2 regions of the Klebsiella sp. PK01 genome follow, and region 2 is predicted to be linked to the other one. Evidence: predicted binding sites of a transcription regulator. Region 2 holds the regulator's gene; the other holds the start of a gene.

The links. Region 2 encodes ArgR, which controls arginine synthesis, uptake and breakdown. Its sites were predicted from a motif close to ANTGAATAAAAATACANT; they were not measured.
Region 1: argA (amino-acid N-acetyltransferase) is a predicted target of ArgR. The motif match lies at 14,821-14,838, and genes of this name have one in related genera.

What each region holds. Positions count from the first base shown of each region.
Region 1 covers NZ_JBYEZM010000003.1:218,072-234,425, reverse strand. Annotated here, with positions in the region: gene recC (exodeoxyribonuclease V subunit gamma) at 1-2,987, shown strand, start outside; gene ptrA (pitrilysin) at 3,152-6,037, shown strand; gene recB (exodeoxyribonuclease V subunit beta) at 6,034-9,579, shown strand; gene recD (exodeoxyribonuclease V subunit alpha) at 9,576-11,414, shown strand; gene AC22LX_RS10695 (hypothetical protein) at 11,449-11,754, opposite strand; gene AC22LX_RS10690 (hypothetical protein) at 12,185-12,505, opposite strand; gene AC22LX_RS10685 (hypothetical protein) at 13,198-13,332, shown strand; gene argA (amino-acid N-acetyltransferase) at 13,457-14,788, opposite strand; gene amiC (N-acetylmuramoyl-L-alanine amidase AmiC) at 15,015-16,268, shown strand.
Region 2 covers NZ_JBYEZM010000013.1:1,269-17,622, forward strand. Annotated here, with positions in the region: gene ttdB (L(+)-tartrate dehydratase subunit beta) at 1-120, opposite strand, end outside; gene ttdA (L(+)-tartrate dehydratase subunit alpha) at 120-1,019, opposite strand; gene AC22LX_RS24180 (SLC13 family permease) at 1,052-2,320, opposite strand; gene AC22LX_RS24185 (GntR family transcriptional regulator) at 2,521-3,186, opposite strand; gene AC22LX_RS24190 (GntR family transcriptional regulator) at 3,173-3,802, opposite strand; gene mdh (malate dehydrogenase) at 3,934-4,872, opposite strand; gene argR (transcriptional regulator ArgR) at 5,413-5,883, shown strand; gene yhcN (peroxide/acid stress response protein YhcN) at 6,264-6,527, shown strand; gene yhcN-B (DUF1471 family stress response protein YhcN-B) at 6,628-6,894, shown strand; gene AC22LX_RS24215 (barstar family protein) at 6,945-7,220, opposite strand; gene aaeB (p-hydroxybenzoic acid efflux pump subunit AaeB) at 7,305-9,272, opposite strand; gene aaeA (p-hydroxybenzoic acid efflux pump subunit AaeA) at 9,278-10,210, opposite strand; gene aaeX (p-hydroxybenzoic acid efflux pump operon protein AaeX) at 10,218-10,421, opposite strand; gene aaeR (HTH-type transcriptional activator AaeR) at 10,552-11,481, shown strand; gene tldD (metalloprotease TldD) at 11,526-12,971, opposite strand; gene yhdP (AsmA2 domain-containing protein YhdP) at 13,086-16,354, opposite strand, start outside.

The DNA.
Region 1 (16,354 bases), on a different contig from region 2:
CCGATCTGTATGACCAGTATCTGGTCTATCGCCCGGAGTGGCTGATGCGCTGGGAGGCCGATGAACGGGTTGAGGGGCTGGGCGACGCCCAGCAGTGGCAGGCGCCGCTGTGGAAAGCGTTAGTCGAATACACCGCGGAGCTGGGGCAACCGCTGTGGCACCGCGCCAATCTGTACCAGCGCTTTATCAGCGCGCTGGAAAACGCTGACCAACCGCCAGCCGGGCTGCCGTCGCGGGTCTTTATCTGCGGCATTTCGGCGCTGCCGCCGGTGTATTTGCAGGCCCTGCAGGCGCTGGGCAAGCATGTCGATGTCTATGTACTCTTCACTAACCCTTGTCGCTACTACTGGGGCGATATTAAAGATCCGGCGTTTCTTGCCAAACTGATGTCGCGCCAGCGCCGCCAGCGCCGCCACCACCGCGAGGCGCGCGAGCTGCCGCTGTTCCGCGACACCGAACAGGCGCCGGGATTGTTTAATGATGATGGCGAGCAGGATGTCGGCAATCCGCTGCTGGCCTCGTGGGGCAAGCTCGGGCGCGATTATATCTATCTGCTAGCCGGGCTGGAGCGTTATGAAGAGCTGGACGCCTTTGTCGATATCGCCCCCGATAACCTGCTGCATAACCTCCAGGCCGATATTCTTGAGCTGCGCAACGCCGCGGTGGCGGGGCGTACCGCGCAAGAGTTCGCCAGCAGTAAGAGCAAGCGCCCGCTGGCGATTGAAGACCGCAGCCTGGCTATCCACGTCTGCCATAGCCCGCAACGTGAAGTGGAAGTGCTGCACGACCGACTGCTGGCGATGCTGGAAGAAGACCCGGCGCTGACGCCGCGCGATATTATCGTGATGGTCGCCGATATCGACAGCTACAGTCCCTATATTCAGGCGGTCTTCGGCGCAGCGCGCGGCGAACGCTGGCTGCCGTGGGCGATTTCCGACCGTCGGGCGCGGGAATCGCACCCAGCGCTACAGGCGTTTATCACGTTGCTTTCTCTGCCGGACAGCCGCTTCGCCAGCGAAGATGTGCTGGCGCTGCTGGATGTGCCGGTGCTGGCGGCGCGCTTCAATATTAATGAAGAGGGGTTGCGCTACCTGCGCCAGTGGGTCAATGAATCCGGCGTACGTTGGGGTATGGATGACGACAACGTGCGCGAAATGGATCTCCCGGCGACCGGCCAGCACACCTGGCGTTTCGGTTTAACGCGTATGCTGTTGGGATATGCGATGGACAGCAGTCAGGGCGAGTGGCAGTCGGTGCTGCCCTATGATGAATCCAGCGGGCTGATTGCCGAACTGGTAGGGAATCTCGCGTCGTTACTGATGCAGCTTAATCTGTGGCGCCGCGGTCTGGCGCAGGATCGCCCGCTGGCAGAGTGGCTGCCGGTGTACCGCGATCTGCTCACGGATTTCTTCCTGCCGGATAGCGACACCGAAGCGGCGCTGGCGCTGATTGAACAGCAATGGCAAGCCATCATCGATGGCGGTCTGGATGCGCAGTACGGGGCTGCCGTGCCGCTATCGCTGCTGCGCGATGAGCTGGCGCAGCGCCTCGATCAGCAGCGGATCAGCCAGCGTTTCCTGGCCGGGCCGGTGAATATCTGCACCCTGATGCCGATGCGCTCTATCCCTTTCAAGGTCGTCTGCCTGCTGGGGATGAACGATGGCGTCTACCCGCGTACACTCGCGCCGCTGGGCTTCGATTTAATGAGCCAAAAACCGCAGCGCGGCGACCGTAGCCGTCGCGATGATGACCGTTATCTGTTCCTGGAAGCGCTGATGTCGGCCGAACAGAAGCTATACATCAGCTACATCGGGCGCTCAATCCAGGATAACAGCGAGCGCTATCCTTCGGTGCTGGTACAGGAACTGGCGGACTATATCGGTCAGAGCCACTGCCTTGAAGGCGATGAAGCGCTGGACTGCGATGCCAGCGAACGCCGCGTTAAGGAGCACATTACCCATCTGCATACGCGTATGCCATTCGATGCCGCCAATTATCTGCCGGATGAAGATCAGAGCTATGCAAAAGAGTGGCTGGCCGCCGCCAGCCAGCAGGGAGAGGCGCATAGTGAATTTATCCAGCCGCTTGCGCCGCTCGATATCGACACGCTGCCGTTCGAACAGCTGTTACGCTTTTGGCAGCATCCGGTGCGCGCTTTCTTCCAGCAGCGTCTGCGGGTGAATTTCCGCTCTGAAGAGAGCGAGATCCCCGAAGATGAGCCTTTCGTGCTTGAAGGGCTAAGCCGTTACCAGTTGAACCAACAGTTGCTGAATACGCTGATCGAACAACAGGATGCGTCAGCGATGTATCGTCGTTTCCGTGCGGCGGGTGAGCTGCCCTTTGGCGCGTTTGGCGAACTGGCGTGGGAGGCGCAGCGTCAGGAAATGCAGAACCTGGCTGAGCGGGTTATCGCCAGTCGTCAACCCGCGCAAAGTATGGAGATCGACCTACAGTGCAACGGTATCAATCTCACTGGCTGGCTACAGCAGGTACAGCCGGATGGGCTATTACGCTGGCGACCGTCGCTGCTGAGCGTCTCTCAGGGCGTGCAACTTTGGCTGGAACATCTTGTCTACTGTGCTAGCGGCGGTCTCGGCGAAAGTCGGTTGTTCGTGCGCAAGGAAGGCGAATGGCGTTTCCCGCCGCTGGCGGCGGAGCAGGCGCAGACGTATCTGAATGAGCTGGTAGAAGGCTACCTGCAGGGGATGTCAAAACCGCTACTGCTGTTGCCGGAAAGCGGCGGCGCGTGGCTAAAAGCCTGTTACGACGCGGAAAAGGATATCATGTTAATGGATGACGATACGCAACAAAAAGCGCGTAGCAAGTTCCTTCAGGCCTACGAAGGTAATATGGTGGTGAGCGGCGAAGGTGCCGATATCTGGTACCAGCGCCTTTGGCGCACTCTGGAGCCTGCGTACTATGAAGAGATTATCGCGCAGGCGCAGCGTTATCTGTTGCCGATATTTCGTTTCCATCAGTCCGAATAAAATTGTAATAGTATAAAAATTGCGCAGAAGAAGGTTGTTCATTTATTATGCGCATCGAATCACGGACTGATGTTGTAAATACCTTGAAGATGGCGTTTTGCCTGATGATGGGTATCCACGCTGATGCTATGCAGCGCGAAGTTTGTTAATGATGAGGTCCGTGAATGCCCCGCAGTTTATGGTTCAAAGTTCTTGTTGTAGTGGTCGCCCTTTGGGCGCCGTTAAGTCAGGCAGACACCGGATGGCAACCGATTCAGGAAACCATTCGTAAAAGCGAAAAAGATCCCCGTCAATATCAGGCCATTCGCCTGCAAAACGGCATGGTCGTGCTGCTGGTATCCGATCCGCAGGCGGTGAAATCGCTGTCGGCGCTGGTGGTGCCGGTGGGTTCATTACAGGATCCGGCCGATCATCAAGGGCTGGCGCACTATCTCGAGCATATGACCTTAATGGGCTCGCAGAAGTACCCGCAGCCTGACAGCCTTGCTGAATTTCTCAAAATGCACGGCGGCAGCCATAATGCCAGCACCGCGCCGTATCGCACCGCGTTCTATCTTGAAGTGGAAAATGACGCGCTCAACGGCGCCGTCGATCGGCTGGCTGATGCCATTGCCGCGCCGCTGCTGGATAAAAAATATGCCGAACGCGAACGTAACGCGGTCAACGCCGAATTGACCATGGCGCGCACCCGGGACGGGATGCGCATGGCGCAGGTGAGCGCTGAAACCATCAACCCTGCGCACCCGGCTTCACAATTTTCCGGCGGTAACCTCGATACGCTAAGCGATAAGCCTGGTAGCCCGGTGCTTGATGCGCTGCACGCTTTCCGCGACCGCTGGTACTCGGCAAACCTGATGAAGGCGGTCATCTACAGTAATAAGCCACTGCCTGAGTTGGCAAGCATTGCCGCCGCGACCTACGGGCGGGTGCCAAACCACGACATCAGCAAGCCGGAAATTACCGTACCGGTTGTGACCGATGCGCAGAAGGGCATTGTGATTCACTACGTGCCGGCGATGCCGCGCAAAGTTCTGCGCGTTGAGTTCCGCATTGATAACAACAGCGCTCAGTTCCGCAGCAAGACCGACGAGCTGGTGACCTATATGATCGGCAACCGCAGCCCCGGCACCTTATCCGACTGGCTGCAGAAGCAGGGGCTAGCGGAAGGGATTCGCGCGGATTCCGATCCGGCCGTCAACGGCAATAGCGGCGTGCTGGCCATCTCCGCTACTCTCACCGATAAAGGCCTGGCGCACCGCGATGAAGTTGCCGCAGCAATCTTCAGCTACCTGAATTTGTTGCGTACTCAGGGTATTGATAAGCGCTACTTTGATGAGTTAGCCCACGTGCTGGAGCTCGATTTCCGCTATCCGTCGATTAACCGCGATATGGATTATGTGGAGTGGCTGGCCGATACCATGATTCGCGTGCCGGTAGAGCACGTACTGGACGTGGTTAATATCGCCGACCGATATGATGCCCAGGCGATTAAAGACCGTCTGGCGATGATGACCCCGCAAAATGCGCGTATCTGGTACATCAGCCCGAATGAGCCGCACAACAAAACCGCTTATTTCGTCAATGCGCCTTTCCAGGTTGATAAAATTAGCCCCCAGACCTTCGCCGACTGGCAGCAAAAATCTGCGGCCATCAAGCTGCAGCTGCCGGCGCTGAACCCGTATATTCCGGATGATTTCACGCTGATTAAGAGCGATAAGGCGTACCCGCATCCGGAGCTTATCGTCGATGAGCCGACGCTGCGCGTGGTGTATGCCCCAAGCCAGTACTTTGCCAGCGAACCGAAGGCCGACGTCTCTCTGGTGCTGCGTAACCCGCAGGCGATGGACAGCGCGCGCCGGCAGGTGATGTTCGCGCTGAATGATTATCTGGCCGGCATTGCGCTTGACCAGCTCAGCAACCAGGCCGCGGTAGGTGGAATCAGCTTCTCGACCGGCGCCAACAACGGTCTGATGGTTAACGCCAACGGCTATACCCAGCGTCTGCCGCAGCTCTTTACCGCGCTGCTGGACGGCTACTTTAGCTATACGCCGACCGAAGAGCAGCTTGAGCAGGCGAAGTCCTGGTATGCCCAGATGATGGATTCGGCGGACAAAGGCAAAGCCTATGACCAGGCGATTATGCCGATTCAGATGCTGTCGCAGGTACCCTATTTTGAGCGCAAAACGCGCCGCGCGCTGCTGCCGTCAATCACTCTGAAAGAGGTGATTAACTATCGCGATAACCTGAAAGCCAGGGGGCGGCCGGAGCTGCTGGTCATCGGTAACATGAGCGCCCGGCAGTCAACCGATCTGGCCCGCCAGATCCAAAAACAGCTTGGCGCCGATGGTAACGAGTGGTGTCGCAACAAAGACGTGCTGATCGACAGCAAGCAGCTGGCGATATTTGAAAAAGCAGGCAGTAGCACCGACTCCGCGCTGGCGGCGGTTTTCGCGCCGCCAAACGTCGATGAATACAGCAGCATGGCCGCCAGTTCACTGTTGGGGCAGATTATTCAGCCCTGGTTCTACAACCAGTTACGTACTGAAGAACAACTCGGCTATGCGGTATTTGCCTTCTCAATGAATGTTGGTCGCCAGTGGGGGATGGGCTTCCTGCTACAGAGTAGCGATAAACAGCCTGCTTTCCTCTGGCAGCGCTTCCAGGCTTTCTTCCCGACGGCGGAAGCCAAACTGCGGGCGATGAAGCCGGAAGAGTTTGCCCAGATCCAGCAGGCGGCGATTAGCCAGATGCTGCAGGCGCCGCAAACGTTGAGCGAAGAAGCATCAAAGCTGAGCAAAGATTTCGATCGCGGTAATATGCGCTTCGATTCACGTGATAAAGTAGTGGCTCAGATTAAACTGCTGACGCCGCAAAAACTTGCCGACTTCTTCCATCAGACGGTGGTGGATCCGCAAGGCATGGCACTGTTATCCCAGGTTTCCGGCAGCCAGAACGGCAAGGCGGAATACGCCGCCCCTGAAGGCGGCAAGGTATGGGAAAGCGTCAGCGCATTGCAGAAATCCTTACCCCTGATGCGAGAGAATGAATGACCGAAACCGCTGAGTCTCTTGACCCACTCCGCTTGCCCCTGACGGGCGAGCGGCTGATAGAAGCCTCCGCGGGCACCGGAAAAACTTTTACCATCGCCGCGCTATATCTCCGGCTGCTGCTGGGGCTGGGGGGCGAATCCGCTTTCCCCCGGCCGGTCAGCGTGGAAGAGCTGCTGGTGGTGACCTTTACCGAAGCGGCGACGGAAGAGCTGCGCGGGCGTATCCGTAGTAATATCCACGAGCTGCGGATTGCCTGCCTGCGCGAAAGCGCCAGCGATCCGCTCTACGTTTCTCTGCTTGCGGAAATTGCCGATAAAAACCAGGCGGCGCAAACGTTGTTGCTGGCGGAACGGCAAATGGACGAGGCCGCGGTCTTTACCATCCATGGTTTCTGTCAGCGAATGCTGAGCCTCAACGCCTTCGAGTCCGGCATGCTGTTTGAACAGCAACTGATCGAAGACGAATCCCGCCTGCGTTATCAGGCCTGCGCCGACTTCTGGCGTCGCCACTGCTATCCGCTGCCGCGCGATATCGCCGCCGTGATCCATGAACAATGGAAAGGGCCGCGCGATCTGCTCAAGGCTATAGACCGCTGGCTGCAGGGCGAAGCGCCGCAGCTAAAATCGCCGCCGCCCGCGGAAGAGACGCTGGCAAGCCGCCATCAGCAAATCCTGGAACGTATCAATGCGCTGAAGCAGCAGTGGCGGGAGCAGGTGGGTGAAATTGAAAACGTGCTGGAAAGCTCAGGGCTCGATCGCCGCAAGTTCAACCGCGGTAACCAGGGCAAGTGGATCGAAAAGGTAAGCGCCTGGGCGCAGGAAGAAACGCTAAGTTATCAGCTGCCTGATGCGCTGGAAAAATTCTCGCAACCGTTCCTCATTGAGCGCACCAAAGACGGCGGCGAACCGCCTCTGCATCCGCTATTCAGCGCGGTAGAGGCGCTGCTTGCCTCACCGCTGACCTTAAACGATCTGGTTATCGCCAGGGCGATGGTCGAGATCCGCGAAGCGGTCGCCCGCGAAAAGCGGCGTCGAGGCGAACTGGGCTTTGACGACATGCTAAGCCGTCTTGACGACGCGCTACGCGGCGACAGCGGCGAAGCGTTGGCCAGCGCCATCCGCCAGCGTTTCCCGGTGGCGATGATCGATGAGTTCCAGGATACCGATCCGCAGCAGTATCGTATCTTCCGCCGCATCTGGCGTCGCCAGCCGGATACGGCTTTGCTGTTAATTGGCGACCCGAAACAGGCGATTTACGCCTTCCGCGGCGCCGATATTTTTACCTATATGAAAGCGCGCGGCGACGTTGCCGCCCACTATACGCTGGATACCAACTGGCGTTCGGCGCCGGGCATGGTACAGAGCGTTAATCGTCTGTTCGGCCTGAGTGATAATCCATTCATGTTCCGCGAGATCCCATTCTTGCCGGTGAAGCCAGCCGCTAAAAATCAGACGTTGCGCTTTACCATTGATGAGAAGCCGATCCCGGCGATGAACATGTGGTTAATGCCTGGCGAAGCCGTCGGTTCTGGCGATTATCAGTCCTTTATGGCGCAATTATGCGCGACGCAGATCCGCGACTGGCTCAGCGCCGGCCAGCAGGGACGCGCGCTGCTGTGGCGTGGCGAAAACGCTGAGCCGGTGCGCGCCTCCGATATCACCGTGCTGGTGCGTAACCGTCTCGAAGCGGCGCTTATTCGCGATGCGCTGCAGCTCTTGTCGATCCCGTCGGTCTATCTCTCAAACCGCGACAGCGTTTTTGAAACCCCGGAAGCGCAGGAATTACTGTGGGTTCTACAGGCGGTACTGGCGCCAGAGCGTGAAAACACGCTACGCAGCGCGCTGGCAACGTCGATGTTTGGCCTTAACGCGCAGGATATCGAAAACCTCAATCAGGATGAACGTGCCTGGGATGCGCTGGTAGAGGAGTTCAGTGAATACCGGCAGATCTGGCGCCAGCGCGGCGTAATGCCGATGCTGCGCGCGCTGATGGGGGCGCGTCATATTGCCGAAAACCTGCTGGCGACCCACGGCGGCGAACGCCGTTTGACCGATATTTTGCATATCAGCGAATTATTGCAAGAAGCAGCGAATCAGCTCGAAAGCGAGCACGCGCTGGTGCGCTGGCTGACGCAACATATCGCCGAACCGGACAGCAATGCTTCCAGCCAGCAGATGCGTCTGGAGAGCGATAAGCATCTGGTGCAAATCGTCACTATCCACAAATCAAAAGGACTGGAATATTCGCTGGTCTGGCTGCCATTTATCGCGCGCTTTCGTAAACAGGATCAGGCGTTTTATCACGACCGCGATTCCTTTGCCGCGGTCCTCGACCTTGGAGAAGGGGAGAATAGCCTTGAGCTGGCGGAAGCCGAGCGCCTGGCGGAGGATTTACGCCTGTTGTACGTCGCCCTGACCCGCGCGGTGTGGCACTGCAGTCTCGGGGTTGCGCCGTTAAGTACCCGCCGTAGCGATAAACCTGGCAACAGCGATTTTCATCACAGCGCCCTAGGTCGTCTGCTGCAGGATGGCGAGCCGATGGACGCGGCGGGATTAACCGCGCGGTTACAGGCATTGTGCAGCGATGATATTGCGCTATGTCTTCCCGATAGCATGGACCAGACGCCGTGGCAGGCGCCGGAAAACGCGCTGCCGCCGCTTTCGGCGCGGACCCTTGAACGCCAGGTTATGGACGACTGGCGGGTGACCAGTTATTCCGGTCTGCAGCAGCATGGTTCCAGCGCAGGTCAGGACCTGCTGCCGCGTCTTGATATCGATGCCGCGGGCGTGGGCGAGGTGGCGGAAGAGCCGCTGCTCACGCCTCATCAGTTCCCGCGCGGCGCGTCGCCGGGGACATTTCTGCATAGCCTGTTTGAGGATCTCGATTTTAGCCAGCCGGTACCGGTTGACTGGATGGCGCAAAAACTACAGTTGCACGGTTTTGGCGAAGAGTGGGCGCCGGTGTTGAGCGAATGGCTGGACGGCGTGCTGCGAACACGCCTGCCGGGGGCAGAAATCGCCCTGAATCAGCTGGGCGCCCGGGATAAACAGGTGGAAATGGCCTTCTATCTACCGATTGAACAACCGCTGGATCCGCTGCAGTTGGACGCGCTGATCCGCCGCTATGATCCGCTCTCGGCTGATACCCCGGCGCTCGATTTCCGCCAGGTCCGCGGCATGTTGAAAGGGTTTATCGATCTGGTATTTCGTCACGATGGCCGCTATTACCTGCTGGATTACAAATCTAACTGGCTGGGAGAAGACCGCGAAGCTTACACCCAACAGGCGATGACCCAGGCGATGCGCCTGCATCGTTATGACCTGCAGTACCAGCTGTATAGCCTGGCGCTGCATCGCTATCTGCGTCACCGTATTGCCGATTATCACTACGAACGGCACTTTGGCGGCGTCATTTATCTCTTTTTACGCGGCATGGACGGGCAGGAAGGCGGGCAGGGGATCTTCACCACCCGCCCGGCGCAGCCGCTGATTGACGGCCTCGATGCGTTATTTGCCGGTGTTACTCAGGAGGTGGGCTCATGACCATGGATGAACTGCTGCTGGCCGCCGCCGAGCAGCGTCTGCTGCGGCCGCTGGACGTACAGTTTGCGCTGATGGTGGCGCAGGATGCCCCTCCGGCAGTGAAGCTGGCCGCCGCGCTGCTGAGCCGGGATGCCGGCGAGGGGCATGTCTGTCTGCCGCTGTCGCGCCTCAACGCTGAAGAAGCGCTAAGCGGCAAGGCCGGCGAGATCCGCGACCAGTTGCTGGCGATGGCCGGCGCGCCCCAGGACTGGCCTCAATTGTTGCTTTCTTCGTCAGCGGTGAGCCGCGGCGACGAACCGACGCCGATGATTTTATGCGGCGACAGGTTGTACCTGAACCGCATGTGGCGTAATGAACTCACCGTCGCCCGCTTCTTTAATGAGACGAACCGGGTGCTGGAGGTCGATGAAGGGCGGCTAACGGCAACCCTGAATGAACTCTTTCCGGCAACCGACGATATCGACTGGCAAAAAGTTGCCGCGGCGGTGGCGCTGACCCGGCGCATTTCGGTGATTTCCGGCGGCCCCGGCACCGGCAAGACCACCACCGTCGCGAAGCTGCTGGCGGCGCTGATTCAGATTAACGACACGCCGCGCTGTCGAATTCGGTTGGCGGCACCGACCGGTAAAGCGGCAGCGCGCCTGACAGAATCTCTGGGATCGGCGTTAAGAAAACTTCCGCTTAGCGAGGAGCAAAAAGCGCTGATTCCCGCCGATGCCAGTACCCTGCATCGCCTGCTGGGGGCGCAGCCCGGTAGTCAGCGCATGCGCTACCACGCTGGTAATCCGCTGCATCTGGATGTGCTGGTGGTCGATGAAGCGTCCATGATCGACCTACCGATGATGTCGCGCCTGATTGATGCTTTGCCGGAGCACGGGCGAGTGATCTTTCTTGGCGATCGCGATCAGCTTGCCTCCGTGGAAGCCGGGGCGGTGCTTGGCGATATCTGTGCCTGGGCGACATCCGGCTATACCGCGGCGCGAGCGCAAGAGCTGTCGCGGCTGACTGGCGCAACGGTGCCGGCGGGCGAGGGGCAGATGGCCGGAGCGCTGCGCGATAGTCTATGTCTGCTGCAAAAAAGCTACCGCTTTGGCAGTCACTCCGGCATTGGCAGCCTGGCGCGGGCGGTCAACGCCGGTGCGCGTGCGGACGTGAAAGCGACGTTACGCCAGCCGTTTGACGATATCGTTCTGCGGCCGCTCAGCACTACCGAGGAGTATGAAGCGATGCTGATGGCGGCACAGGAGGGCTACGGCCGTTATCTGCAACTGCGCCGCGAGCAGGCCGCGCCGGAACAGATGATTGCCGCCTTCGGCGAGTTTCAGCTGCTGTGCGCGCTGCGTGAAGGGCCTTACGGGGTAAGCGGCGTGAATGAACAGCTGGAGCAGATGCTCCACCGTAAGCGGGCGATAACGCTACCGCGCCATTCACGCTGGTACGATGGCCGTCCGGTGATGATTTCCCGTAACGATAGCGCGCTGGGGCTGTTTAACGGCGATATCGGCATTGCGCTGGAAAGAGAAGGCGAGCTGCGCGTGTGGTTCCCGATGCCCGATGGCACCATTAAATCGGTGCAGCCAAGCCGCCTGCCGGAACACGATACCGCCTGGGCAATGACGGTGCATAAGTCGCAAGGGTCGGAGTTCGATCATGCGGCGCTGATCTTACCTTCTCGCAGCGTACCGCTAGTAACCCGCGAGCTGGTTTACACCGCGATAACTCGCGCGAAACGGCGCCTGTCGCTTTATGCCGACGAGCAGGTACTGGCGCAAGCCATCGTGACGCGGACTGAACGGCGCAGCGGCCTGGCGGAAATTTTCGCCGGACACGGGTAGGGGGGGAGGGCGTGAATACGCTCTTCACCTCTGATTAGTAAGCAAATAAAAGTAACAGCCAGAGAAAAGAGACTGAGTTCATGGCAAAAAAATAGGCGACATAACTTATGGGCGTCTGTGATGTTGATCTGTCAGCAATAACAATAACTACCACTGAAATAATAAGGTTGACGATAGATAAAATAACAAATAAAAAGACCGTCATAAGGCCTGCGGCAAAGGCAGCATAGGCTGGTCCACTGCTCATCATGGTTAAGAGCAGTAAGACCCAAGGGTAAATCGAGATTACGGCAGTAATTTTCTTGATGTTTTTAGTAATGGCGTTAGTTTTCTTTTTCATTATTAAACCTTATCTTTTGGAGTGGCTTGTTAATATAAATAATTAACGGGTTTATTCTGTTTGGATTTTTTAAGATATAATTAACATTAATATCATCCAGACTGGAGCTATTGAATTCATGTAAAAGAAATATGATATTGCACTACTTCTTATCTGTTGTTTGGAGTGTTTTGCACTAATAATGATGATTGTTGAAATGATTAAGTTGGCTATGGATGATAAAAAGCTAACCTTCAAATAGCCGAAAAATGCTGCAAGGCCATTATTCGTTAAGTGCACCAGTAGTAAGCCAAACCAGGGATACAATGCAATAGATATTGAAATGAATCTTATGTTTCTGACAAGCCAATTAGGTTTCTTATCCATAATAAGTATATATCTTTATGTCTTTTTATACTTTAAAGAATTAATGTTATAGCCATTATGATTCTTATCGCCATAAAAGCATGAGAATTATCCATGATGCTGAAATCGAATTCATAGCGAGGAAATAAGTTGTTGAACCTTTGGCGATCGGAGGTTTTGATGTATTGGTATAGATGGTGACGATTATTGATATAAGAAAGTTAAAGGAAGATAATATCTTGGCTAATAGTAATATAGCTTCGGCTACGGCTATCGCTGCATAACCGCTTATGGGATGTTGATAGCAATCCCAAAATAATGCAATGATAATAACCCAAGGATAAATTGATACTGCGAAGGTTATTTTCTTAATATGTCTGACTAGCCAATTAGGTTTCTTATCCATGATACCTGTCCTTGATGGTTTTTGTTTTGAAATTCTCTTGCCAAAATATATCGTAATTTACTGTTAAATATAAAGGTATAGCCAGAGTGGCGACATGGTATTCATTGCGCAGAAATAGATTTTTAGCTTTCTCGGTTTTAGCAATGTGAAAACGCTCATGCATCCAATAGTGATAAGCGAAAGCGCCAGGTTAATAATAGATAATACGGTGATGGGAACCAGTAGATGTAATCCATCTTCCGTAAAATTGTAGGGCGCGAGGCTGTATTTAATATGTGTAATCAATATTATTAACCATGGGTATATAGCAATGATGGAAACAACCGTCTGAGATCTATTAATAATCCAACTATCAGAGTTATGCATCATTCATCATGTTTATCAATAATGTGTTATTTTTTATTCTTTAGGAAGGAGCATAGCGTTGATGCAGTGATAAAGATATACCCCGGCATTAAACCAGGAATAAAGCCCGGATGCTGAAGATTTGTCACTGATGCGGCGGTGATAGAACAAAATTACTATCCTGAAGGCGTGGGATATGCCTATTTGCAATCGGATAGCCCGGATAAGGCGCAAGCCGCTATCCGGGAATCCTCCCCCGGTGGCGCTTACGCTTACCGGAGCTACCAACCGACTACCGAACCGTAGCCCGGATAAGGCGCAAGCCGCTATCCGGGAATCCTCCCCCGGTGGCGCTTACGCTTACCGGGGCTACCAACCGACTACCGAACCGTAGCCCGGATAAGGTGCAAGCCGCTATCCGGGAATCCTCCCCCGGTGGCGCTTACGCTTACCGGGGCTACCAACCGACTACCGAACCGTAGCCCGGATAAGGTGCAAGCCGCTATCCGGGGATCCTCCCCCGGTGGCGCTTACGCTTACCGGGGCTACCAACCGACTACCGAACCGTAGCCCGGATAAGGCGCAAGCCGCTATCCGGGGGATCCGTCAGCCCAGGTCTGCCATCAATACCTTCGAACGGCGCTGATAGTTGTACATCTGTTTTTTACTCTCCGGCAGCAAATCAATATCCACCGGGGTAAAGCCGCGTTCCTGGAACCAGTGAATACTACGGGTGGTCAATACAAATAGCTTGCTGAGCCCCATCTGCTTCGCCTGGGCGGCGATCCGGCTCAGCAGTACCTCGCCGCGTGACGAACTACGGTAATCCGGATGCACCGCTACGCAGGCCATTTCGCCAATTTTCTCTTCCGGGAATGGATAGAGCGCGGCGCAGGCGATGGTGGTGTTATCGCGCTGGATGATGGTGAATTTATCTATCTCCATTTCCAGTTGTTCGCGCGAGCGGCGCACCAGAATGCCTTGCTGCTCCAGCGGGCTGATAAGATCGAGGATGCCGCCGATATCGTTAATGGTTGCCCGGCGGATCTGCTCGGCGCTTTCCATGACGATCTGCGTACCGATACCGTCACGTGAGAACAGTTCCTGCAGCAGCGCGCCATCTTCCTGATAGCTAATTAAATGGCAGCGACGCACGCCGCTGCGGCAGGCTTTCACCGCGCCTCGCAGGAAGCGTACGGTGCCGGAATTATAGTCTTCTTCCGCTTCCAGCTCCTCTACCCGCGCCTGCGCCTCGTTAGGGAACAGTTCGGAAACGATCTCGCCATGCTGGTCGTAGACCCCCTGCGACGAGCAGAAGCCGATCATCTTTTCAGCTTTCAGCTTTACCGCCAGCTGGGTGGCTATCTCTTCAGAAGTGAGGTTGAAGCTCTCGCCGGTGACGGATACCGCGACCGGGCCCATGAGCACGATTGCGCCGCTGTCCAGTTGGCGATGAATGGCTTCTTCGTCGATGCGGCGAATACGGCCGCTGTGGCAGTAATCCACGCCATCATCGACGCCAAGAGGCTGAGCGATAATAAAATTGCCGCTCACTACGTTGATATGCGCCCCCTGCAGGGGCGTATTGCCGAGGCTCATCGACAGGCGGGCGGTAATTTCTAACTGCAGCATGCCGGCGGCCTGCTTCACCAGCTCAAGGGTTTTGGCGTCGGTGACGCGGGTCTGCTTGTGATAAACCGGTTCGTGGTGATGTTCCGCGAGGTTGGCGTCAATCTGCGGGCGCGCGCCATAAACCACTACCAGGCGAATACCGAGGCTATGCAATAAGCCAATGTCATTGACTATGCTGGAAAAGTTATCATGCTCGATGGCTTCTCCGCCCAGCATGATGACAAACGTTTTTCCCCGGTGCGCGTTTATATAGGGAACAGAATGGCGGAATCCCTCGACCAGTTCAGTGCGACGCTCCTTCACCATGACAAACCCTCAATGCATGATTATTCGTAATAAGTGTATTTTTATTCTGTTTTGCTTCGTGGTGCAACCCCTAATTTGTCACTAATTTGCGAAAACATTGTGACAAAACCTTAGGTGTCAAAGTTTGTTTACCCTTTTATAGATGACAGGTTATGCGGCTTTGGTTAAAGTTTCCGGTCAATCTGTTCATTTTGGCTTCAAACGCGTTTTTTTGCTTGGGAGTGGCATGTCGGGATACAAGTCGGGATTAAGCCGCCGTCGTTTTTTACAAGGGGCGGGCGCCATGTGGTTAATGAGTGTGAGTCCGGTCGGTTTGGCCGCCGCCGCGCAGGTTGTCGCGGTGCGTATCTGGCCGTCGTCGACCTACACCCGCGTCACGGTGGAATCCAATCATGTACTGAAATATCGGCAGTTTGCGTTAAGCAATCCTGAGCGAGTGGTGGTTGATATTGAAGGCGTTAACCTGAACTCGGTCCTGAAAGGGATGGGCGGGCAGATTCGCGACGACGACCCGTATATTAAATCCGCGCGCGTGGGCCAGTTCGACCCGCAAACCGTGCGGATGGTGTTTGAACTGAAACAAAACGTCAAGCCGCAGCTGTTTGCGCTGGCGCCGGTCGCCGGTTTTAAAGAGCGTCTGGTGATGGATCTTTATCCCTCTACGGCCACCGATGTGCAGGATCCGCTGCTGGCGCTGCTGGAAGATTACAACAAAGGCGATCTGGAACGTCAGGTACCGCCGGCAGAGAGCGGGCCGCAGCCGGGGAAAGCCGGGCGCGATCGTCCTATCGTTATCATGCTCGATCCCGGCCATGGCGGTGAAGACTCCGGCGCGATTGGTAAATACCGTACTCGTGAGAAAGACGTGGTGCTGCAGATTGCCCGTCGATTGCGCGCGCTCATTGAGCGTGAAGGCAATATGAAGGTCTTTATGACCCGTAACGAAGACGTGTTTATTCCCTTGAAGGTGCGCGTCGCCAAGGCGCAGAAGCAGCGTGCCGACCTGTTCGTTTCGATTCACGCCGACGCCTTTACCAGCCGTCAGCCGAGCGGCTCTTCGGTGTTCGCGCTCTCGACCAAGGGCGCTACCAGTACCGCCGCAAAATACCTCGCGCAAACGCAGAACGCCTCGGACTTAATCGGCGGGGTCAGCAAGAGCGGCGATCGTTACGTTGACCACACCATGTTCGATATGGTGCAGTCCCTGACCATCGCCGACAGCCTGAAATTTGGTAAAGCGGTGCTGCAAAAAATGGGCAATATTAATAAGCTGCATAAAAATCAGGTGGAGCAGGCGGGCTTTGCGGTACTGAAAGCGCCGGATATTCCTTCGATTCTGGTCGAAACGGCCTTTATCAGTAACGTTGAAGAAGAGCGTAAACTGAAGACCGCGAAATTCCAGCAGGAAGTGGCGGAGTCGATTCTGGCGGGGATCAAAGCCTACTTTGCCGATGGGGCGACGTTGGCCAGACGCGGATAAAAAAATAGCGCCTTCGGGCGCTTTTTTTGTAGCGGTATCTACGGACGACAGAAACAAAAAAACACCCTTGAGGGTGTTCATTGTGT
Region 2 (16,354 bases):
ACGACGATGAGCAACATCACGACAGGTAACAATATGACCATTAAGATAAATAATATCGCCCGCTTTAATATCAGCTAAATCTTCATCTTTAATTGGCGTAGTAAGTATTTTTTTAGTCATCAGAAAGCCACTCCTGTGTGAGACGTAATGGTGTAATTCAAATCTTTATCGAAAACGATATGTCCTTTGCGGTGCGACCAGCAGCCGACGTTGACCGCCACGCCAATGGTGGAAGGGTGGCGTGCGGTATTTTCGATATTGACGCCCATCACGGAGGTATTGCCGGACATCCCCTGCGGGCCAAGGCCAATTTTATTAATGCCGTCTTCGAGCATTTTCTCCAACGATGCGGCGCGTTCATTCTCATTGCGCGATCCCACCGGACGCATCAGCGCTTTCTTCGACAGCAGCGCCGCCGTTTCAACGGAAGTCGCGACGCCAACGCCAACCAACAACGGCGGACAGGCGTTCAGGCCATAGCTGGTCATGACATCCAGCACGAAACGGGTTACGCCTTCGTAACCAGCGCCCGGCATCAGCACCATCGCTTTACCCGGCAGCGAGCAGCCGCCGCCGGCCATATAGGTGTAAATACTGCACTGGTCAGAATCAGGGACAATCTCCCAGAATACCGTCGGCGTACCTTTACCCACGTTTTTACCGGTGTTGTATTCGTCAAAGGTCTCTACGCTGTTGTGGCGCAGCGGAGAATCCACGGTGGCTTTAATCACCGATTCGCGCAGCAGCGCTTTCAGCTCGCCAATCAGCGGGAAGTTGGCGCCGCACTCAACCAAAAACTGAATCACGCCGGTGTCCTGGCAAGAGGGACGATCCAGCTCTTTGGCCAGACGCTGGTTTTCAATCATGGTGGTAAAGATGACGTCCGCCAGCTGGCTGGTCTCTTTCTTATGCAACTCTTTCAGTTTTGCAGTGACGTCATCAGGCAATACTTTGCCGGTATATCCCACGAATTTGGCCATAATATCGGTCATTCGGGATATCTGTTCGCTTTTGCTCATAAAGGCTCCTTAGTCAGAACAGCGTCCGTAAATTACGGGTGAAAAGGGAAAAGAATTGGCAGCAGTACAAGGCTGACAATGGTAGAAACGATAATCAGAGGAAGGCCCGATTTGGCGTAATCGACAAACTTATAGCCGCCTGCCGATAGCACCATCATGTTGGCGGGCATACCGATCGGCGTCGCGTAGGCGCAGGAACTGCCGATTACGGTCGCCATCAGAACCGCTTTCGGATCGGCGCCCATTCCGGCCGCGATCGACAAACTCACCGGTACCAGTAGCGCGACGGTGGCGGTATTGGACATAAAATTGGTCATGATGACGGACAGCGCAAAGACCACCACCATCAACATGAACGGGGAAGAGTTCTGGCCCAGCATGCCGATGACATGATCGGCAACCAGCTTGCCAGCACCGGTCATTTCCAGCGCTTTTGCCAGCGCCAGCGTGCCGCCAAAAATGAAAATAGTCTGTGAATCAATCGCCTTATAGGCCTGCTTTTCCGTCAGCACGCCGGTAAACACCAGTACCAACGCACCGATACAGCCTGCCACCGTCAGGCTAATACCAGTCTGTTTCTCAAAAATCATGCCGAGGATCGTGGCGATCAGCACCACCAGCGACAGGATCTGTTTCCAGCGCGGAACGTGGCTGTAATCACGCTGTTCGCCGACGCTACCGACTTCACCGCTATTCGCGGTAGCAGGCAGAAATTTATAGCCAATAGTCAGGAAATAGAGGATGCCGCAGAGCAGCATCGGTAAACCCACTTTCGCATACTCAAAGAAGCCAAAGCCGCTACCGATATTCTGCAACGCCGATTGCGCGATCAGGTTGCCGGGCGCGCCAATCAGAGACAGGTTGCCGCCGAGCGCGGCGGCAAATACCAGCGGCATCAGCAGACGCGAGCGGGCAAAACCCGATTTCGCCGCGACGCCAATTACTACCGGGATCAATACCGCCGCCGTACCGGTGTTGGAAAGAAAACCCGACATCACGCCGACGACCACCATGATGGTGAAGATCAGCTGTTTTTCGGTTTTGGCGAAGTGAGTGATCACCCCACCGACTTTATTGGCCATCCCGGTTTCAAATAACGCCCCGCCGACGATAAACATGGCGACAAAAAGAATGACGTTGGAGTCGATAAAACCGGCAAAAGCTTGTTTTAGATCCAACACGCCGGTGAGCACTAACGCCACGCAGACCACCATGGAAGTCACTGCCAAAGGCACCTTCTCCCAGACAAACATGACGATAGCGAACACCAGCAAACATAAGGTGATGGTAATCGGTTCCATATTTATAATTATCCCTATCAATGATATATGATATTGTATCCAATATTGACGAAGGAGAAATTATGCCCATGCAAAAAGTAAGTCAATGCGTTTTTAAACAAAGATCGCGCAGTGCGATCTGCATCAAGATCCTCTGCAGATCGTCACAAGAGATGATTAATAGCGTTGATGAATACGACTAAAACCAACAGGCTTTAGCGCTATACAGAGGTTTCGGGAAGGTATCGCGTGAGCATATTTTCCATTGAGCGAATAATATGCTCGCGCATGCGCTGACGCGCCAGTTCTTCATTATGCTGTTCAAGTGCCTGTAAAATCTCCTTATGTTCGCGAATGGAGATAGCGGCGTATTCTGCTTCGGTGACCTTGTGCCCCATCGACAGTCCGTTCCACATATTACAGAGCAGCATCTTCATTTTTTCGTTGCCCGCGGCGTTCCAGATCTCCATATGGAAGGCCTGGTTCAGGTCGGAATATTCAGTGAAGTTATTATCGGCCAGCGCTTTTTCCGCCGCATCGTGTACCCGGGCAATGGACGAAATATCCGTGCCGGGACGGGAGGCTTTCGCCACCGCCTCACTTTCCAGCAGCGCGCGAATTTCATAATGCTCGCGAATCGTCTGTTCGTTGATCCCCAACACCACCGCGCCTTTATTAGGGCGGACTTTAATCAGGCCATCGGCGGCTAAAATCTGAAACGCTTCGCGCACCGGCATGCTGGAAACGCCGACCATCCGGGCAATGCCTTCGAGAGTTATCTCCTGCCCTTCCACTAAATCCCGCGAAAGAATCGCTTTGCGTAATACCGCAGCGACCTGCTCTTTCGCCGAAAGAAGCTTAATTTTCCCTAATTTAGGCTTCTGCACTTTCCCAATCCTTCATATGTTGACGCATAATTTCCGCAAGCATGAGGAAATAACGCTGTGTTGCCTGAGCAATATTGCCCACATCGCCGCGGCTAATGGCTCCAGCCAGTTCATGTAGTATCAGTGCCGATTCCTGGCTATCGTCTTTCAGATACAGAATGACATAAGAGATATAACCATCCAAAAATTGCTGATACGCCTTCGCCAGATAGCGGTTATCAAGATAGGAAATCAGCAACTGATGAAAATCCAGTTCGCGAGTTTTGTCGCCAGGCTGCGCCAGCGCTTGCGCGCGCCCGAGCAGCAATTCCCCCTGGTTTGCCGGCACGAGAGTGAACAATTCGGCAGCCATCACCGCGATCACGCGAAAAATATGGCTAACATCATCGGGCACCAGCTTTGATACCTGCATATGACGGTTAGGCAAGCGCACCAGAAACCCCTCTTGTTCAAGAGACTGCAACGCTTCTCTAACCGGCATACGTGAAAGCCCTAGCTGCTCAGCAATACTCTCCTGCGCCAGCTCATCTCCCGGTTTTATCGCTCCGGAAAGAATTTGATAGCGAATGATTTGCGTAATGTGGTCCCTGGTCTGCTTTCTTTCGATCTTTTTCACAACGTCCTCATTGCGTGGGGCTTAAGACGCGGGGATTTTAGCAGATTTAGCCGCCAGGCGGCGCATTCGGCAGGGAGATGAGGCGATAAAAAAGCCGGAACGACGGTTCCGGCTTTTCTGCTAAGGAGATGTTACTTGTTGACGAAATCCTCGCCGAGGGCGATATCTTTCTTCAGCGTATCCAGCATGCCTTCCAGCGCCTGCTGTTCAAAAGCGCTGAGTTTACCGATAGACTGACGCTCTTCCACGCCATTTTTGCCCAGCAGCAGCGGCTGCGAGAAGAAACGGGCATACTGGCCGTCACCTTCGACGTAGGCACATTCAACCACGCCTTTTTCACCCTGCATGGCACGCACCAGTGAGAGCCCGAAACGCGCAGCCGCCTGGCCCATCGACAGCGTCGCCGACCCGCCGCCCGCTTTCGCTTCCACGACTTCCGTCCCGGCGTTTTGAATACGTTTGGTGAGATCCGCGACTTCCTGCTCGCTAAAGCTGACGCCAGAAATCTGCGACAGTAAAGGCAGGATAGTGACGCCAGAGTGGCCGCCAATGACCGGAACTTCAACCTCGGTTGCCGACTTGCCTTTCAGCTCGGCGACAAAAGTATTAGAGCGAATAATGTCGAGCGTGGTGACGCCAAACAGTTTGTTTTTATCGTACACGCCGGCTTTTTTCAGCACTTCGGCGGCGATAGCGACGGTGGTATTTACCGGGTTGGTGATAATACCGATGCAGGCCTGCGGACAGGTTTTTGCGATCTGCTGCACCAGATTTTTAACGATACCGGCGTTAACATTAAATAAGTCGGAACGATCCATGCCGGGCTTGCGCGCGACGCCGGCGGAAATCAGCACCACATCAGCGCCTTCCAGCGCCGGGGTTGCATCTTCACCGGAGAAACCTTTGATTTTTACATCTGTGGGAATATGACTTAGATCTACCGCCACGCCCGGCGTAACCGGAGCGATGTCGTACAACGAGAGCTCTGAACCTGAAGGCAGTTGGGTCTTAAGTAGTAGGGCAAGCGCCTGGCCGATGCCACCAGCGGCGCCGAGGACTGCAACTTTCATCCTAAACTCCTTATTATGGTTAATTTACACCCTAAATAATTCGAGTTGCAGGAAGGCGGCAAGAGCGTGAATCCCCAGGAGCTTACTGAAGTAAGTGACTGGGGTGAACGATTGCAGCCAACGCACATGCAGCTCGAAGTATGACGGGTATAGTCTTTCGTTATTCCGTCGCCTGGACCTTAATTCACAAGATGAACAATTACAATAATTATGGCTGAAGAATGCGGGGTACGCGCAATGATGCAGCAAATTCGCATTTTTCTTCCTGAGACTGGCCATCCAGCAAAGCCGTAGTACCGGATCGACTATTGGTTACAATACACCCAGCCCGCTCGGCAAAACAATATCAATTTCATAACATTTATTTCACTTTTACAGCAATTTACCCGCTGTGATGCAGGCATGTTCCTCATCAGGGTTATTTGCTAAAATATGCGCCTTTCATAACATTATTTACGCTATTCCTTTGCGGATTATTTGCATAAAAATGCACTTGTATGCATAATGATGTTGTTTTTACCACCATAATCTGGGTGACTTATGCGTAGTTCGGCAAAACAAGAAGAACTGGTTAAAGCGTTTAAATCGCTGCTTAAAGAAGAAAAATTCAGCTCGCAAGGCGAAATCGTTCAGGCGCTGCAGGAAGAAGGTTTCGAGAACATCAACCAATCGAAAGTTTCCCGCATGCTGACAAAGTTTGGCGCCGTTCGCACGCGTAACGCCAAAATGGAAATGGTCTACTGTTTGCCTGCCGAACTCGGCGTGCCGACGACCTCCAGCCCGCTGAAAAACCTGGTGCTGGACATCGATTATAACGATGCGGTGGTAGTGATTCACACCAGCCCCGGCGCGGCGCAGCTGATCGCACGCCTGCTGGATTCCTTAGGTAAAGCCGAAGGTATTCTCGGTAGTATCGCGGGGGATGACACTATCTTTACCACCCCTGCCCGCGGTTTTTCCGTTAAAGATCTCTACGACGCGATTCTGGTCCTGTTCGAACAGGAACTCTAAGCGCTCCCCCTCTGGTTCCCGCCAGAGGGCTCTTCCCCGCAAAACGCTCCCCCTCAAACCTTCAAATAAAGCAGCATTTTTTTAACATTTAGTGTGGTTTTCCACCTCTATACATTCCTTTACCGAATGATAACGGCTAAAGCGCACAAAAGATCAAAGCGCAATATCTATTTGATTTAAATATAAATAATCATGACATTCACCCCATGAATGACATTTCTAATTCTTATACGTTATAAAAACGACATTTCTTGGAAATTATTTACACTGAAAACAATTAGCATGGTATTAATATTTTTGGTGATTAGTGTATACTTGATTTTGTGATGAGGGTCACGAAACAAAGCCCCCTAATAATAAAATTCGACGAGGTGAACATCATGAAAATCAAAACCACTGTAGCCGCACTCAGCATGCTATCCGTACTGTCCTTTGGCGCTTTCGCCGCTGATTCAATCAACAGCACTCAAGCGGAAAGCCGCCAGTCACTGGGCACCGTATCTATCGGCGCGGTAGGTTCTTCCCCGATGGATATGCACGAAATGCTGAACAAAAAAGCACAAGAAGAAGGTGCTTCTTCTTATCGCATTATCGAAGCTCGCACCGGCGACCACTGGCACGCCACTGCTGAACTTTATAAATAAGCTTTAACGATTGTCGGTCATTAACTGAAACAGTATCTCTTCAGCGGCCTGGGTTCATACGAAATCTCCCGCCGCTGCACAAATGGTTGGAGTAAAGATTATGAAAAGCGCAATTATCATCGCATCCCTGGGTCTGGCATCTGTTCTCTCTTTCGGCGCAAGCGCAGCCGTACAGCAAGTGAACGCCGATCAAGCACAAAATCTGCAACCAATGGGCACTATCTCTGTATCTCAAGTAGGTAGCGCGCCAATGGATATGCGCCAGGAACTGGCGGCTAAAGCCGAGAAAGAAGGCGCCAGCAGCTACCGCATTATTGAAGCTCGTACCGGCGACAGCTGGCACGCGACTGCTGAGTTGTACAAATAAACCCTCGTCGTCTTATCCGACGACTTGCCCCCGCCCTGCCGGGGGCTTTTTTATGCCCAACGGGCATTGAAACGTAGTAGTCCTTCCAGCTCCTCTTCCGCTTCATCGAACAGCAAAATTAACGCGCCAAAGCGACGACGCTGTTTTTCATCCAGATGAACAAATTCAATCTCCAGCGGGAACGGTAAGCGCCCTCCCGTCACCGCGCTCCACAGCGCGTCGAGGTTATCCACCTGCTTATCCGGTAGCGCGAAGGCGCGGGAAAACTCGCGATAGAAATCCTGTTGCTCAGCTATTTCATCAAAATCAAAGGTATAAATAGTCATTGCCCGGCGCCCCTTAAGCTCTGTCCCTCTACACCAAATAAGTATAGCGATAAAAAAACCGACGCCGGGGCGTCGGTTCGCAGCTTAGCTGTTGGTGAGCACGTGCTGATATTTCTTCAGCATATCGACCAGCCGTCGCACCGGCTCAGTGACCTGGGGCGACGCCTGCCAGTGAAGGAGTTTTTCCTGATAAACATCAAGCTCTTCCAGCAGACGGTTAAAGTAACGGCGGCGCTTATCATCGCTGCCGGCGGAGATAACGTGATCGGCGGTTCGCCGCAGCTGGCGGTGGAAGGCCGACAAATCCTCGTTTACCGGCACCGGGGCATCGCGTAGACGCTGGTGCGCGATAATCAGCGTCAGCGCCAGCCGGAAGCGGGCGATATCGCCGGGAAACTTGTTCAGCAGTAAAAATAGCTGTTGATACAGCGCCGGCAAATGGTTCTCTTTACGCCGGGCGCTATTCGTGGTCAGCGAAGAGACCGCCGCCGAGACGAACTGGTTCAATAGCACCCGTCCGGTGCGGGCCTGCGAGTTATCACGCACTAACAGAATCACCATCAGCGCGAGGAAACAGCCGACAATCTGCCCCAGGGCGCTATCGAGGAACTGGCTAAACTGGAACTGCATCGGGTTATCCAGCACCAGAATATTGATGGTGCTCGCCAGGGCCCCAAGCGATCCCAACCGCCGCTTTTGTACCTCAATGCCGATAAAGAACGCCATCGCGGCAAGGCTGATACACAGCAGCAGCATGCTCTGCTGCGTCGCAGGCATGACGACAAGGAAGAACAGCGCGCCGAGCGGTAGAGCGGCAAGGGTGCCATAGAGGAAGTCTAAGGCCACCATCCGCGGGTTAGGCAGACGCATCGCCAGCGCGGTCACCACGGCAATCATAACCATCGCCCCGCTACCGGATGTCCAGCCGGTCCACAACCAGAACAAGGTGCCGAGAATACACGAAATAGAGGTTCGCCAGAAATTGACCATCGCGTGGTGACGCTCGGCGGACTCAACCTTCACCACCGTTTCGCCGCGTAAGACTTCATCTTCGATACGGCTGATTTTGGTATTGCCGACCACGCCGCGCTTCAGCAGCAGGTAACGCGTCGCCGCGCCGACCCAGCTATAAATCGTAACTGGCGTATTGTGTTCACCTTTCCAGGTCAGGAAGCGGCGCATACGCTTAAGCTGTTGATGCACATCCTGTACGGTTTCTACGGGCTCGGCAAACAGCTCGCGGTAGTCGTCAGTCACCATCTCCGGGCGAGAGTTCTGGATCAGATAGGTTTCGCAGGCCTGAGTAATCAGCGTCAGCGATAGCGTGTTGATCGCCTTTAGCCGCTGGTTTACCTTCGCCCAGCGCGAAGATTCCATGATCAGGTTGCCGCGCATCCCCTCCAGCGCGGCAGTACGACGCACCAGCGCTCCCCAGGCTTTATCCACCACCTCGCTATCGCCATGGGCGACACAAAGCTGCATCAGGCGATACTGATCCAGCAGCAGGTTATCCAGTTCGAGGTCGATCTCTTTTTTGATAGAACGCGGAGAAAATAGCAGGTCAGCGACGATGGCGCTGACGATCCCGATGACAATTTCGCTGCAGCGCTCGACGGCAAACTGCGGCGCCAGCATCGGGTCGGTATGAATGGTGATGATGATAATCAGCGCCGTATAACCCGCCAGCCCCCAGGCGTAGGAGTTTTCGACCTTCACCAGCGAGGAGATCCAGGTGCAGAAACCGGCCCAGAGACAGCAGACCAGCATCATCAATAGCGGCGCGCGGATCATGAGGATGATGATCGCCAGCGCGGCAATACAGCCGATAAACGTCCCGGCAATACGCAGCATCCCGCGGTAGCGAATCGCCCCGGAATAGGGCTCACCGCCAGCGGCAAATGCCGGACCGGCGGTCACGATAGCCGCGGTCAATACGGCCCAGCGCGGCGTCTCAAGCTGAAAATGAAAGCCGACGAACAGCGCCAGCACCACCGCGCATGCAAGCTTAATGGCAAAGCGGAGATGCCGGGGAGCAATGGTATAGGTCCCCATGGCGATTAACCAAACTCACGCAAGCGCATGGCGACTTTCTGGAAGAAGTTGGCCTGGCTGGCGTCGCGATCTTCTTTGCCGGTGATGACAACGGTCGCAGTGGTGCCCGACGGCCAGAGGTTGCCCTGCTGCTGGTCAAGACGGATACGTACCGGCACGCGCTGCGCCAGACGTACCCACTCAAGGTTGGAGTCAACGGAAGCCATGCCTTTCGCATCGCTGCTGCTGCTGGCGTTGGTTACGCCCGCGGCAACGCTGTCGACGGTACCTTTTATCACCTTACTACTGCCGAGCGGGGTGATTTCGGCGCGGTAGCCTGGACGCACGCCTTCCAGCTTGGTCTCTTCCAGATAGGCCATCACGTAGAAGGTATTTTGTTTCACCAAAGCGACCGCGGTCGAACCGCGGGTGATGAATTCGCCGGAGTAGACGTTCAGGTTGGTCACCCAGCCATCAGCAGGCGCACGGATAACCGTACGTTCAAGATCCAGCTTGGCTAAGTCGCGGCTGGCCACCGCTTTCGCCAGCTGATGCTCAACGGTTTGCAGTACGTTGTTGGCCTGGTCAATCTCTTCGCGCGACATGGCCTGCACGCCGAGCCTGTTACGGCGCCCGGCTTCAACGCGTTTTTCCTGAGCCAGCGTCTGGTAATAAGAGACGTCGGCTTCCGCCTCCGCCAGCGCTTTTTGGTAACGAGGTTGGTCAATAACGAACAATACCTGGTCTTTCTTAACCAGTTGGTTATCCTTGACATTCACTTGCGAAATGAGCCCCGACACGTCCGGCGCGATGGCGACGATATCGGCGCTAAAGCGCGCATCGCGCGTCCACGGCGACGCGGTGTAGTACACCCATGCGCGAAAAATAGCGATAAACGCCAGAATAACCAGTATCACAGTGATGGCAGTACGCAGGATATTTCTTGTTAGTGTTTTCACATCGACCTCAAACGAACAAGCGCGATATCAGATAAAACAGACAGCAATACAGCGCAGTATTAAACAGTGCAGGGTGCCAGACAAAATCATAAATACCGGTCGGAACCAGCAAACGGTGCACCAGCCAGAAGATGGCTAGCGACAATAGCAGCTCAAAGAAGATCGGCGGAAACGATAGGCCGAAAATCACTATGACAGGAAACAGACTCATGATGACCTTGATAAGAAGCGTACAGGTGGTAGCGTGATGCGTTTATTATGTAGCTAACTATATATTAACGTAACAATTGCAGCCTTATCTATAATATGTGATCTAAATCACTTTTAAGCCAGAGTGAATAATGGAACGACTAAAACGCATGTCGGTGTTCGCCAAAGTGGTTGAGCTGGGCTCTTTCACCGCCGCCGCACGCCAGCTCCAGATGAGCGTTTCATCTATCAGCCAGACCGTTGCTAAACTGGAAGACGAGCTTCAGGTAAAGCTGCTCAACCGCAGCACCCGCAGCCTGGGCTTAACAGAAGCGGGTAAAATTTATTACCAGGGCTGCCGAAGAATGCTCTTTGAAGCGCAGGACGTCCATGAACAGCTGTATGCCTTCAACAATACCCCTATCGGCACGCTGCGCATCGGTAGCTCTTCAACTATGGCACAGAATGTGCTGGCGCGCATAACCGCCGAAATGCTCAAAGAATATCCGGGTTTATCGATTAATCTGGTGACCGGCATCCCCGCGCCGGACCTGATTGCCGACGGCCTCGACGTGGTGATACGCGTCGGCGCATTGCAGGATTCCAGCCTCTTCTCGCGGCGGTTAGGCTCAATGCCAATGGTGCTCTGCGCGGCGAAAAGCTATCTTCAGCACGCGGGATGTCCGGAAAAACCAGCGGATCTTGCCAGCCACTCGTGGCTGGAATACAGCGTACGGCCAGATAATGAGTTCGAAATTATCGCTCCGGAGGGGATCTCAACGCGCCTGATCCCACAAGGACGCTTCGTCACCAACGACCCGATGACGCTGATCCGCTGGCTGACTGCCGGCGTTGGCGTGGCCTACGTTCCGCTGATGTGGGCGATCGACGAGATCAACCGCGGTGAACTGGAGATCCTGCTGCCGAGCTATCAATCGGATCCGCGACCGGTCTATGCGCTATATACCGAAAAAGATAAGCTACCGCTGAAGGTGCAGGTATGTATTAACTATCTGACGGATTATTTTGTCGAAGTGGCGAAGATCTATCAGGGAATGCACGGGCGCGGGATGACCCGTTAACTGACATCCCGGCAGCGGCTTCGCGCCGCCGGGACCAGCCGTTATCAGGCGGTGCCGCCAACGGTAAGGTTGTCGACTTTCAGCGTCGGCTGGCCGACGCCGACCGGGACGCTCTGCCCTTCTTTACCGCACACGCCAACGCCGCTATCCAGCTTCAGGTCGTTACCGACCATGGAAATCTGCTGCATCGCTTCGATACCGGAACCGATTAGCGTCGCGCCTTTGACTGCCTTGGTCACTTTACCTTTTTCAATCAGATAGGCTTCCGAGGTCGAGAAGACAAATTTACCGGAGGTAATGTCCACCTGACCGCCGCCAAAGTTCGGCGCATAGATACCGTAATCGACCGATTCGATAATCTCCTGTGGCGTCGACTTACCGGCCAGCATATAGGTGTTGGTCATCCGCGGCATCGGCAGATGCGCATAAGATTCGCGGCGACCATTACCGGTCGGCGCGACGCCCATCAGACGCGCGTTGAGCTTATCCTGCATATAACCTTTCAGGACGCCGTTTTCGATAAGCACGTTGTATTGACCCGGCGTACCTTCGTCATCAATCGCGACCGAACCACGGCGATCGGCCATGGTGCCGTCATCCACGACGGTGCACAGTTCAGAGGCGACTAATTCGCCCATGTGACCGCTGAAGACCGAGGTGCCGCGACGGTTAAAGTCACCTTCCAGGCCGTGGCCGACGGCTTCATGCAGCAGCACGCCAGGCCAGCCCGCGCCAAGCACCACCGGCAGCATACCGGCTGGCGCCGCAACCGCGGACAGATTGACTAATGCCATACGTACCGCTTCACGCGCCCAGACATCCGCCCGTACGTCGCCATCCAGCGGCGCGAGGAAATAATCATAGCCAAACCGTCCTCCGCCGCCACTGGCGCCGCGCTCGCGTTTGCCGTCTTCCTCCACCAGCACGCTCACGGAGAGACGAACCAGCGGACGGACATCAGCGGCCAGCGTCCCGTCCGTTGCCGCTACCAGGATAAGCTCGTAGACGCCGCTCAGACTGGCGGAAACTTCCTGCACGCGCTTATCGGCGGCACGCGCCACCTTATCGACGCGGCGCAGAATATCCAGTTTCTCTTCGCGGCTCATGCTCTGCAGCGGATCGACGCTGGTATAGAGAGAGCTGTACTCCACCGCGCCGAGCGTCTGCACTTTGCCGTCGCCATGGTCGCGGACGATAGTACGCGCCGCCTGCGCGCTCTGCTCAAGCGCCAGTTTGCTGATTTGGTCCGCATAGGCAAAACCAGTTTTCTCGCCGCTTACCGCCCGGACGCCTACGCCCTGGTCAATATTGTACGACCCATCTTTAATGATGCTGTCTTCCAGAACCCAGGATTCGTGATAGCTCGACTGAAAATAAAGATCGCCGTAATCGAGACGGCGCTCAGCCAGTTGGCCAAGAATGGCAAACAGGTCCTGATGATTCAGGCCATTTGCCGACAGTAATTGTTCACTTACCAGGTTCAAACTCATCGTTACGCTACTCGTTTGTTGCCGCCTGACACAGGGGAATGCCATGCGGCGAAAAAGATGACGGGGAGAAAATGCCCTCTATTGAGAGTGCGATAATTCCCCGTACTCGTCAAATCATTGCTTTTTGTTGCTGCGCGCCTGGCGCAGCACTTCGTTGATTTCCGGCTGATCGATTGGACCCGTAATGCGATAGCGCAGAATCGACACTTTGTTCCACAGCGGCCCAAGCACCTTGCTGGCGGCAAAAACCGCCGCGCCGACGATCGGGTTGACGGCGAATGCCGCCGCTACGCCCACGGTCGCCGATATTTCCGGCGCCACCACCGCTTGTAAATCTAAACGACGGCGCACCAGATCGACCGAACCTTTCATCGCGATGTCGGCTTCAAGGCCATCCACCAGCGTATCATCCGTATTCAATACGCCGTCTTTAATCCATGCCGTACTGCGAATCGAATCAAACCAGAAGCCTTCCTGGAAAGTGTCGCTGAAATCGAAGCGTAGCTTACGCAGCAGCGCGTCAACGCTCAATAGCCGTAACAGCTGACCGGCATGACCGGTGCTCAGGTCAGTAAACTCGCCTTTGCCGAGGCGGCTTTTGAGGATCCCGTTCAGCGAAGCGACATCAGGCTGCCATGGCGGCGCGCGCCAGTGCAGATCGTAATCGACATCAAACGACGAGCCTTTTACCGGCGTCGAAACGCCAAAGAAGTTCACGAAGTCATCCGTTTTATTACCGTGCAGCTTGCCTTTCAGCGAGGTACGCACGCCGCCGGGCGCATTCACCCAGACGCCATCGGTAGTGAGCCGGCCAAAGCCGGTATCCACCAGGCCATTACTGAGGGTGAGCGTATCGCCCTTGATATCGAAGTCACCGTCGATTCGCCCATATTTTTGCCCCCACAGCCAGCACTCTTTACAGCGCAGCTGTAAATCAGGCCAGCCGCGGAAATCCAGACGGGTATCAGCCAGCGGGCCGCTCTCTTTTTTCGCCGTGCCGTTGTTATCGCTGGAAGGGTTGTAATAGAGATAGCGAATAGCCGCCAGCCAGGGCGCGTTCTTATGCATCGTCAACGTAGCGTTGATTTCGCGCCCCTGCGCCTCCACCTTCGAGCCGCTACCGTCAGGCTGGGAGACCAGACTGACGTTATTCCAGTTTTGCCCGGCGAACGCCAGCGACGGTGTACGAAGCGTCACGCGCTCAGGGAAAGCCATATTACTGCTCACTTCGTTGACGGCCCCCCGCTGGAACAACGCCAGCCATTGCGCGCCATCCATCGCCGGCATGTTCAGCTCGACGCCTGATGCTTCAGGCAGCGAAGGAATCGCTTTGCTGTCGGAGGTCAGAATCGCCCGGTCGAGCGTCAGCTTATTATTCAGTAACCAGCGGCTATTGACGTGGTTCTTGCTGCCGATGTTGCCGGTCAGATCGAAGCTGTTTAAGCCACCGGTCACGTTGATTTTCACCGGCAACGGTTCGCCCGCCGATTTATTCACCGGCGCAGGTAAGTGACTACTCACATTTTTCAGATCGCCGTTGATATCGACTTTGTAGCTCGCGCTACCGTGATACGGTAACTCAATGGCCACTTTGCCATCCCAGGGGACGCTGCCGCTGAGTTCATCATTGACCGCTTTCGGCAGCAGGCCGGTACGCGTCGGCTGCCAGTTAGCGTTCATGCCGACGTCAACGAGGAAGGCTTTCGCCCCTTCAGTAGTGGTGAAATTGAGGTTCAGCGGTTGATTAAACCAGGTCGCGCTTAGCGGCCCGCTTTTTAAATCTCCGTTCTCAAAGCTGAACTGACCATTGAGGTTCTTCAGCGTCGCGTCAATCGGCTTGATAAACAGATCGTTATTTTTCAGCCGCACATCGCCTTTGGCGGTGGTCATCTCGCCATCGAGCGGGATAGCAAGATGTAAGCGAGCGCTCACATTACCATCCAGCTGCAGTTCATCCAGCGCCGAGCCGAGCGAATCCTTCAGCGGGGTCTGTTTGAAATAAGGGCCGACCTCTTTGCCCGGTCCGTTAACATCGGCATCAATAAACAGTTTTTCATGGGAATAGTCGGGGATCACCGCGTCAAGGTTGCTGGCGGTGACGTTGCCCAGCATCGCTTTATCCGCCTTCATCCACAGGCCGTTATTAACGAAGTTAAGGTTGATATCCAGGCCGGTCAGCGCTGGCCAGTCCGGCTGGAAGGCGAAGGTCGCGTTCTTCAGCGGTACCGAGACCTGGAATTGGCCTTCGTTATGCTCATAAGGGAACAGATGCGGGTTGCCGCCGTAAACCAGGGTGGCATTGCTGGCCTGGCCACCCTTAATTGCGCCGCTCAGGTAATCCACCAGCGCTTTGCCCATCAGGTTTTCCGGGAAATAACGCCACGCCTGGCCGCCATCGTTGGTACTGATACCCGCCAGGATGCCTAACCACGGCTCATCGCCTTCCGGCTGCAGATAGCGGAAGCCGCCGCGCGCGCGAACGCCGGTAGCCTGTACGTCGATATCGCGGCCATCCAGCATAAAGCCCTTGCTGTTCTTCTCCCAGCTCAGAGTCGCATCGCCCTGGGCTATCTCCAGCGGCGCGCGAAAGACCGTTTCATAGGGCATTTTCGCCTGGGTCATATGCGCGCGCAGTTCGCCGTTTTCAACGCTGCCGCTCAGGCTGCCGGAAAAGTGCTCGGCCCCCGGCAGCAGCTTCCACTGCTTCCACGCCAGATCGCTCCAGTCGGCCTGGAAACGGGTCTTTTCCGTTGCCTGCAGCGGGATATCCAATGCCAACAGGTTGATCTTGCCGCTCGGCTGGGTAGTTCGCCACACTTCGCCAAAGCTCGGCGCCAGCTTATCGGCCATCGGCTGCAGACCGGTCAGGCCGCCAAGCTCGAGATTGCTGGCGCGGATGCGCAGCTCATCGCTACGCTGATTGTTATTACCACCCACTTCCTGCGCCGGGATCCACGCCATCGCCAGCGCGCCGCGCGGCCAGGCTTTACCGTCTATCGAGATCCGCGTGTCGGGGATATGAAATGCCCAACTTTGATTTTCGCGTGTGATATGCGCCGTCAGGTTATCCACCGACAGCTGATGCAGATGCTTGTCACCCTGCCAGCTGGCGCCGCCTTTTTTCAGCCACACATCGCCGCTGGCGACATCGCCTTTATCGATGGTCATCCAACCTTCGAGACTAAAGCGCGCGCTCTGCAGGGCGATGTTGTCCTGCATCCAGCGCCCGAGCCAGGGTTTAACGTCGATGTCGTCGGCTTGTAACCAGAGGCGCCCCTTATTGAGCAGGCCGTTCTCGTCACGTAAATCCATCCGCACCTGCATGACGCCGTGCTGGCCGGTGAGGCTCGAAAGGCTCAGTTGCCCCTCGGCGCGGTGGCGGT